Regions from separate parts of the Peribacillus asahii genome, predicted to be linked through region 1. Evidence: riboswitches for the same ligand, from Rfam matches in the RefSeq annotation. Region 1 holds a riboswitch; the other holds the start of a gene.
The links. Region 1 has a riboswitch for glycine ahead of BAOM_RS05650 (amino acid permease). Riboswitches for the same ligand answer to the same signal wherever they lie in the genome.
Positions count from the first base shown of each region.

Region 2: it holds a riboswitch for glycine, as region 1 does, so the genes downstream of both, gcvT (glycine cleavage system aminomethyltransferase GcvT) here and BAOM_RS05650 (amino acid permease) in region 1, are expected to answer to the same signal.

Region 1 covers NZ_CP026095.1:1,125,426-1,130,287, reverse strand. The annotation lists gene BAOM_RS05660 (DUF4275 family protein) at 1-7, opposite strand, end outside; gene BAOM_RS24210 (hypothetical protein) at 399-560, shown strand; gene BAOM_RS05655 (phosphoglycerate mutase) at 650-871, shown strand; gene BAOM_RS05650 (amino acid permease) at 1,222-2,595, opposite strand; glycine riboswitch at 2,742-2,822, opposite strand; partial or broken gene BAOM_RS25455 (IS6 family transposase) at 3,081-3,209, opposite strand; gene BAOM_RS05640 (MATE family efflux transporter) at 3,975-4,862, opposite strand, start outside.
Region 2 covers NZ_CP026095.1:3,514,238-3,519,099, forward strand. The annotation lists gene gcvPA (aminomethyl-transferring glycine dehydrogenase subunit GcvPA) at 1-1,126, opposite strand, end outside; gene gcvT (glycine cleavage system aminomethyltransferase GcvT) at 1,144-2,250, opposite strand; glycine riboswitch at 2,340-2,417, opposite strand; glycine riboswitch at 2,421-2,509, opposite strand; gene BAOM_RS17325 (DEAD/DEAH box helicase) at 2,705-4,393, shown strand; gene BAOM_RS17330 (YqhG family protein) at 4,371-4,862, shown strand, end outside.

The sequences.
Region 1 (4,862 bases):
AATCCATCACATATTCCAAAACGACACCTACTCTACATAAATTCACTTAATCCCTTACTTTCAATCTATCCCCTTGTCTAAAATTACAGCGTATGATATGAAATGTAAATAAATAAAATCTTCTCAAAATCCCCTAAGTTTAATCAAAATAAAAAAAGACCTATTCAGTCCCCAATTCTGAATATGCCTTTTTTATTGATTGACTTGAATAACTATATCTACATAGTTGAATTCAGCTAAATATAATATAGAGTGTCAAGTTCACTCAACGCTAATCAAAATCTATTAACTTTAAATTATTTTTATGATAAGTAAAATAAATTTCGCTTTACAGTAAAATTGGCTCAGTATACGATTATAAAAATGGTATAAATAGCATGAATTGGAGTTGATTGAGAATGGAATGGGAAAAAGCACAGGTATTGCGTTCAATCGCTAAAGAATTAATGAAGAATAATGTTACGCATTTAGTAGATGAACTAGCAAAATACGACCATAAAGTAGCTCAAGTGTTACATGCTGAAATTCGAGATGCTGAGCTACGGGACAAGGGGTTGTGAATTTTTTTCATATTTAAGAACTCAAGCGTACCAATGAATTCCCAAGGTCATTTGAAATTGACTTAGGATTCATCAAGGAGGAAGCACAAATGATAAGAGACGTCGATATCTTAAACAAGGAAACAATCAAAACAGATTTAGCATTAATTAGGTCATGCTTAAAATTGATTAACGCAAGCATATCCTATTCGAAATCACACGGAGAAGATTTCTCTGCTTCGGAAAATGAAGAACTACATATGCTAGTTTCCAAGATTGACAGGAGTTTAAATAAAATCAAAGGACACATACAATATGAAACAAACAATTAAGAACCGCACCAAAACCATTTGCTTGGTCACTGATATGTTCCATAATACTTTATTTGTTCCTGTCTACCACGTTTCCTAGCGCTCCCGAGGATGACAAAATGGCTGAAGAAATGAATACGGACGAATGAAGGTGTGTCGAAAATTCGACATATCTTTTTTATTTGTTCAAAGGATCTTAATGGAGCATTATTCCAAATGGTTTTTATTGGCTCGAAGTTCTTCCGTAACAGAATTTTTATCAATTGCCCCTTTTTGTAGCCATTAACAAGCCTTAAGGGAGCCTTTCGGTGCCCCCTTAAACAGATACTGCTCAAAATTCAAGCCCATTCGTTAAACTTAAAAACGCCACCTTATTTTTTCCAGGCAGATAATTTTATACTTTTTTCCTTTTTTCTACGATTTGAATACAGAGTAAATAATAGAATAAACCAAATCGGTGTTAACAACAGGGCCGGACGTGTTTCTTCAGCAACCAGCATAATGATGAGAATCACGGCAAACAACGTTAGGACAGCGTAATTAATAAATGGTGTGAATGGTGCTTTAAATTTGGATCTTGCCTGCAATTGCGGGCGTGTTTTCTTGTACCTCAAATGACAAATGAGAATGACACCCCAAACCCAAATAAAACAAATCGCACTAATGGTTGTCACGATTCCAAAAGCTTGTTCCGGTATAAGTTTGCTCAAAAGAGCTCCCACTAATAGGACAAGCACAGATATCCATAACGCACTACTTGGTACGTGATTCTTATTCAGTTTTGCAAAATGCAATGGCGCTTGGTCATTTTTGCTTAAATTAAACAGGATTCGGCTTGTTGAAAACATCCCGCTGTTACAGGCAGAAGCAGCTGAAGTTAATACGACAAAATTAATAATTCCTGCGGCAATTGGAATCCCTACTAGACTAAACGTTTTTACAAAAGGACTTTCTGCTGCATTTAGTTCTGTCCATGGGTTAACACACAATAGGATAACAATTGCGCCAACGTAGAAAAATAGGATCCTTAAAGGAATTTTATTAATCGCCGATGGGATATTTTTTTCTGGATTGGATGTTTCCGCTGCCGATACACCCACTAATTCCACACCTACATAGGCAAAGACAACCATCTGGAATGAAAGTAAGAAGCCTGATATTCCGTTTGGAAAAAGCCCTCCATGTTCCCAAAGATTTTGAATCGTAACCGTTCCTGCATCTGTCTTGAATCCCATCACCAGCAAAATAACCCCAATGCCTATTAATGCGAGAATCGTGATGACCTTTATTAATGCAAACCAAAACTCCAATTCTCCAAAAAGCTTTACGGTTAATAGATTAAGTCCTAATAAAATGATCAAGCAGATAATGGCAGGTATCCATTGTGGGATATCAAACCAATATTGTACATATACCCCAACAGCAATCACATCAGCCATAGCTGTCATAATCCAACAAAACCAATATGTCCACCCGGTTACAAATGCTGCCCGAGGTCCAAGATAGTCTTCGGCAATGTCTGTAAACGATTGATAACCTGCTTTAGACAGCAAAAGTTCTCCTAACGCCCTCATCACAAAAAAAATAGCAAGACCTACGATCAAATAGGCAAAGATGATGGACGGACCTGCTAGTTGTATCGCTTTGCCGGATCCTAAGAATAACCCAGTACCAATAGTGCCTCCAATCGCGATAAGTTGAACATGCCGATTTGATAAACCCCTCTTTAATTCATGTTGTGCCATAATGGCGCCTCCTTAATAAAAACTTACATGTGAAACGAAAGCAATAAAAAAAGAGATTGGATGTCCTCCAATCTCTAAGGTATAAAAATAAGAATAATAAATAAGTACTTGTTATGCTAAAACGATCAGCACAACAAATATATATTCAATACTCTTCTGTCCTTTTGCCTGAGATTGTGAACCCTTCGGCGCCGTGGAATTCCCACGGTCTCTCCAGAAGCTGCTCCTGCTATAGTGTGATCCATAGCAATCATAGCTTGCTTATTATTTAAAAATATTATTTCTGAATATTTTCCATTTTAGTAGTAGATTAATATTTTGTCAATATAGTGGATAGGGCATATCTCTCATCATCTTTAATTTCATTTAGGGTACAGTTCGAAGGAATTCATCTATAAATTCTATAATTAGCTTGTACACAATAAGGCTTATCGCAATAAGTTTACAATTAAAGCAAAAATTCTTTGCTGAACATTGAAATAATACTTAAAGGGATGCCGTACTCTTTCATCTAATTCAGGTCCATATTGATGAACCCAACGCGTAATCGTTGTATGAGCGATTGACAAACCTCGCTCCTCCATCATTTCCACCAAATCACGAAAACTGAGGTTGGAGATTACTTGCAAGTGTCTTGAAATTTTTGCACCAGAATCTGCAACATGATGCTTCTAATCGTTTTGATCAAACGATTTTTGGTGAATCTGATTAATTGTTGCCACGAATCAAGTCCAATAAAAAATACCACTTCACGAAAAGTGGCATAATCCTTAGAAACCCTTACATACCAAGGGTTTCAGCGCTATTTAAATGATGACCTGTGAGGGACTTGAACCCCGACCCCCACCCTGTCAAAGCGAAATCTACTAGTTTATTAATTTCAAATATGACAGGTAAGACCTTATTTAAATGAAATTCATTGATTTATCAAGGTTCTGGTGTTTTCGAAATATGATAGGTTATACCTGCTATATCCGATACCACCATTTTGGGCACCAATATTGGCACCACAATAAAAGTCCTCTAAAGGTTGATATGACAAGCTTCTACGCATTCAATAAACGTTGAATGGCAACCATTTTATTGGAGGATTGATTATGGCCAACATTAAAGTTCAAAACAGGATTTCAACGTTGATAGAAAAAGCTTTGGTGGCAGACTGATCATGCTTCCACTTGAACGTATTTTTCGCTTCCATATCAATCACATCCTTTTTTAGAATAGTAATATCAGTATATCCAAGAGTTTGAGATTACTGCAATTAACTTGGAGTTTCGCACTAGAACCCTGTTAGAGATTATGTGAGACGAAATAATGCCCATTATGAATAGGTAAAACACCTTCTTCAAACAACCCGTAAGGATATTAAGGAGGGACATTCACGATTCTTGTTTATGATGAAAAATTTTCTTATTCAGTCTAGAGATATACATAACTAGAAAGCCAGATCTCCCCATACTAAAAACAATAAAGGCTAGCCATAAGCCATGATTGTCCAAGATGGGAGTTGCAGTGACTTGCACAATAATATACGCGATCAACGCGTATATCATAGAGTTTCGAACCGGTGCAATTTCAGTGGCCCCCGTAAAAACACCGTAAATGACGAGTCCGAAACAAGCTACAAATGGGAAAATAATAAGCCAAACTCCATATGTATTCGAAAGCTCAATTACTCTCGGCAAATTCGTGAAGAGTCCAATAATCTGTTCTTGAAATAGTCCATAGATGCAAGCAATGAAGAAAGCAGATAGAATTGACCATTGCCAAGATAAGGTGAGCGTTTTTTTATATAATTTTTCATCATTTGAACCAATTGCTTTACCTACGAAAATGCTAGATGCATTCGCAAACCCATCAAAGAAATAAGCCATAATATAATGAATTTGGATTAACACAGCATTAGCGGCTAATAGTTCTGTACCAAAGGAAGCACCTTTTGCTGTAAACAAGTTAAAAACGGCTAATAAACAAATCGTTCGAATAAATAAATCCCGGTTAACGATAAACATCTTTTTCATAGAATGTGAATCTATAAGTGTTCCTACAGGTGGAATTTTCCATTGAATTGGTGATGCCTTCATTAAAAGAAGTAATCCAATTAGACATGCTGTGATTTCTGCGATTAAAGTTGCCATCGCGACCCCTTTTACAGCTAAAGAAAAAACATGAACAAACAAAATGGCAAGACCCATATTTAGAACATTCATGAACACTTGTAAAAATAAAGATATTTTAATTTTCGACATGCCCATCAACCACCCAAG
Region 2 (4,862 bases), 2.4 Mb from region 1:
CTTCAAGCCCTTGTTGCTTTAGTACTTGTTTCGCATAATGAGCTTTTTGAATATTTTGAACGGCCATTTCTTTTACACCTTTTTTGCCGAGAGCAGTCATGGCAACAGACGCTGCCAATGCATTTAAGGCTTGGTTAGAACAAATATTAGACGTTGCTTTATCACGACGAATATGCTGTTCACGCGCTTGAAGTGTTAATACAAATCCGCGCTTACCATTCTCATCAACCGTTTGACCGACAAGTCGACCTGGCACTTTACGAACAAGCTTATTTGTAACAGCAAAATACCCGCAATGAGGTCCACCGAACGAAGATGGAATACCAAATGGCTGTGCATCTCCTGTCACAATATCAGCTCCTAATTGACCTGGAGGAGTTAACGCCCCTAACGCAAGTGGATTGCTGGATACAATGAACAGCGATTTTACACTATGAACGATTTCTTCTATTTCTTTTAATGGTTCAATTCGACCGAAAAAGTTTGGATATTGAACGATCACACCAGCAACTTCATCTGTTATCAATTCCTTAAGCGCTGCTACATCTGTTACACCGTCTTTGTAAGGAATTTCGATTACTTCAACATGTTGTCCTTTTGCATATGTTTTTACCACATCTCTTGCTTCTGGATGAACAGTTGTTGAAAGGAGGATTTTTTTACGACGTGTTTGACCTGCGCTTAACATCGCTGCTTCAGCCAAAGCTGTCCCGCCATCATACATCGAAGAATTGGCTACATCCATACCTGTTAGCTCACTAATCATCGTTTGAAATTCAAAGATTGCTTGCAGCTCTCCTTGTGAAATTTCAGGCTGATATGGAGTATATGCTGTATAAAATTCTGAACGAGCAATCACGTGATCCACAATAATTGGCGCATAATGATCATACACACCCGCTCCTAGAAACGAACTATAGCTTTTTAAATCTGCATTTCGACCTGCTAGTTTCGTTAATTCCTTTAATAAAGCAGGCTCTGATTTTGCTTGTTTAATGTTATATTCGCCTTGAAAACGAACGCTTTCCGGAATATCACTAAAAAGTTCATCAACTTTAGAAACCCCGATTGCTGATAGCATTTCTTTTTGATCTTGTTCTGTCATCGGTAAATAGCGATGTTTCATTTAAATAACCTTCCCCTCTAGTTTCGTGGTCGTTTATAAAATGGTGTTGCCGTTGTAACAGCTTTTAAGCGTTTCGAACGAATCTCTACTTCGACTTCAGTGCCTAGAGTAGTAAATGCTTGCTCGAGCAGTGCCAACCCAACATTTTTCTTTAAAGTTGGTGATTGAGTTCCCGTCGTAACTTCTCCAATTAACTTCTCGCCGCTGTAGACTTTATAGCCATGACGCGGAATCCCGCGATCAATCATTTCCAATCCAACTAGCTTGCGCGGAGCTCCATTTTCTTTTTGTGAGGCAAGTACTTCTTTCCCTAAAAAGTCTGTGCTCTTTTCCGTTTTAACCGCAAATCCAATACCAGCTTCAATCGGTGTAATATCAGCAGAAAGTTCTTGACCATACAATGGCAACTTCGCTTCAAATCGAAGCGTATCGCGCGCACCTAATCCGATTGGTAAAATCCCTTCTTCTTGACCAGCCTCTAACAATTTGCGCCATAGTTGCGGCCCCTCTTCAGAACGGCAATAGATTTCAAACCCATCCTCCCCTGTATAACCAGTACGGGAAACTAGTGCTTGAACACCATTAATATTCACACCATCCTTGAATTTGAAAAATCCAATTTCACTCAAATCTGAATCTTTCGTCAACTTTTGAAGTACCGTTTCTGCAAGAGGCCCTTGCAAAGCAAGTTGTGCATATTCACTAGAAACATTAACAAGCTCTACATCTTCAATAAGATGTGATTGTAACCATTCAAAATCTTTATCGATATTTGCAGCATTCACACAAAGCAAATAGTCCTGTTCTGCTCTTTTATAAACAATTAAATCATCTACTGTGCCGCCATTTTCATAGCACATCGCTGTATAAAGTGCTCCACCTGCTTGCAGCTTGGATAAATCATTCGTAAGCATTTTTTGCAAGAAAGCAAGACTTTGATTTCCTTTAACTTCAAACTCACCCATATGCGAAACATCAAACAACCCCACTTTTGTGCGAACTGCTTCATGCTCCTCTTTAATTCCTGAGAATTGTACAGGCAGTTCCCAGCCTCCAAAATCAATCGTCTTGGCACCACTCTCACGATACACTTCAAATAATGGTGTTCTTTTTAAATTCGTCAATGAATTCCCTCCTTCAATAAACTTGTTAACGCGAAGATATTCCTCAAAAAAGGCATAAAAAAGGACAGAGAAAGCCTATCATAGCTTTTCTCTGTCCTGAAACCTGAAAGTTTACCTTATACAAGGCTTTCCCCTTTGGTGGTCACCTATCGTGACACTCTCCAGAGTTGCGTCCAGCAAGAGTTCTTTTGCCTGAGAGATTCACAGCTTCGTTTGCTCCTTCGGCGCTACATGACGTAGTCTCTCCCCTTGCCTTCATTCGCTTATAAAATTGTCACGTACTGCTCATACTATGAAAAACAAATTATGCTTTTCTTTAAGATACTTTCATCCTACCTTAAGAGGGATATAACTGCAATCATTTTTTATAAAATAAATTCTAAAAACTGATCATTTCCGAGCGTTTCACAATAAAACATTCGTGTTTAGAACAATTTGAAAGGGGTTGGAGCGTGTGAAAATTGAAATTACCTCTGATTTAGAATGGAGTGATAATTTTTTAACGAAAATTAATGAGGATGGGCCCTGGGCAAACTGGGAGCTGTATAAATTAGCAATAGAAGTCACTAAAGACCTTGTTATTTCTGATTTTGAAGGATTACAGGCACCTAAATATTTGCCTTATTTAAAACCGTTACCTCATCAGCTTGAAGCAGCTAGACAAGTAGTAGAAGAAATGAATGGAAAAGCCATTTTAGCAGATGAAGTAGGACTTGGAAAAACGATTGAAGCCGGTTTAATTTTAAAAGAATATATGATTCGCGGCCTTGTCAAAAAAGTATTAATTCTTGTACCCGCTTCCCTCGTCACTCAATGGGCGTTTGAATTAAATACAAAGTTTCATATACCAGCGGTTACACAAAGAAAAAGTTATGTATGGGACTCTTGCGATGTAGTGGTGTCCTCGATTGATACCGCTAAAAGGAAGCCGCATAGTGAGATGATTTTGAATCAAGATTATGATTTTGTCATTATTGATGAAGCACATAAACTTAAAAATAATAAAACAAAAAATTACGAGTTTGTCCAAAATCTCAAAAAAAAGTTTTGCTTATTGCTAACAGCAACACCTATTCAAAATAAGGTGGAAGAAATTTTTCACCTCGTTTCTCTATTAAAACCAGGACATTTAGGAAATGCCAAATTATTTGCCGAAAAATATAAAGGAAAAGGACGTACTATCCAAGAAAATCAGCATCTAAAAGAACTCGTCAACACGGTGATGATTCGCAACCGCCGGGCAGATACGAAAATCGAATGGACGAAACGCCAAGTTGAAACGATTATTATTGATTTTTCTAAAACAGAACAAGCTCTATATGATGCAGTTTCGCAGTTTAAAGTCCATTCAGATGGAGTAGGACATTCCTCTTTTTCAACGCTCACACTCCAAAGAGAAGCATGCAGTAGTCGCGAAGCTGTATATTATACATTAAAAAATATGAAAGCGAAGTATGAAAATCCACCTGCAGCCTTTACAGCGATGATTGACAATATATTACAAAAAGTGAACGAGACAGAACAGAATTCCAAAGCTGAAAAAGCGCTGGAGTTAATTAAAAAAATCGATGATAAAGTCATTATTTTTACGGAATATCGTGCGACACAACTCTACTTACAATGGTATTTGCAACAAAATGGCATTTCTTCTGTGCCATTTCGCGGCGGCTTTAAACGCGGTAAAAAGGATTGGATGCGTGAGCTGTTTCAAAAACAAACGCAGGTCTTAATCGCAACAGAGGCTGGAGGAGAAGGGATCAACCTTCAGTTTTGTAATCATTTAATTAATTTTGACTTGCCGTGGAATCCAATGAGATTAGAGCAGCGAATCGGACGTATCCATCGACTTGGACAAGAAAAGGATGTCATGATTTATAATTTTGCAACTCGAAATACGGTGGAGGAACATATCCTCAAACTCTTATATGAAAAAATTCATTTATTCGAAAAAGTAATCGGTGAACTAGATGATATTTTAACAAAACTAGATATTCACAATATCGAAGAGTATTTAATTGATGTCGTTGGTGAGTCCAAATCAGAAGGAGAAATGAAAATTAAAATGGACAATTTATCTTCCCTCATTCAATTTGCTCAACAAATGAAAGATGGTGACGTTCATGCAGCAGCAGGACATTCATAAATTTTTACTCACATACTTTGAAGCGAATCATTGTGAAATACTTGAAAATCATAATACTTATTTAACTGTTCAATTAACAATTGAAATGGATAAAGAGTTAATGAACCGCCCTTTTTATTGGCACTACCTTGAAAAAACAGGCGGCATCCCTAATCCTTCACAATTAACATTTATAACAGACAGCCAAAACGTACCAGAAAATATAAAAGGAGAACATATTTATTTCGGTTCACCACGTCTTCATCAAATTATTGAATCAACAAAAAAACTAGCTAGCTACATTCGCTTATATGAAGATAAACAAACAAACGGCCAACAAGTTTCTCTATTTCCTTGGTTAAATCTGAATGTAAAAATCTCTTATCAATGTGACCGTAAAAAAGATATTTTCCAATCCGTCGGGCTTAATCTTATTACCGGGGAAATCGTAAATGAATTTCATAATCACATTTTTTCTATTAAATTAACA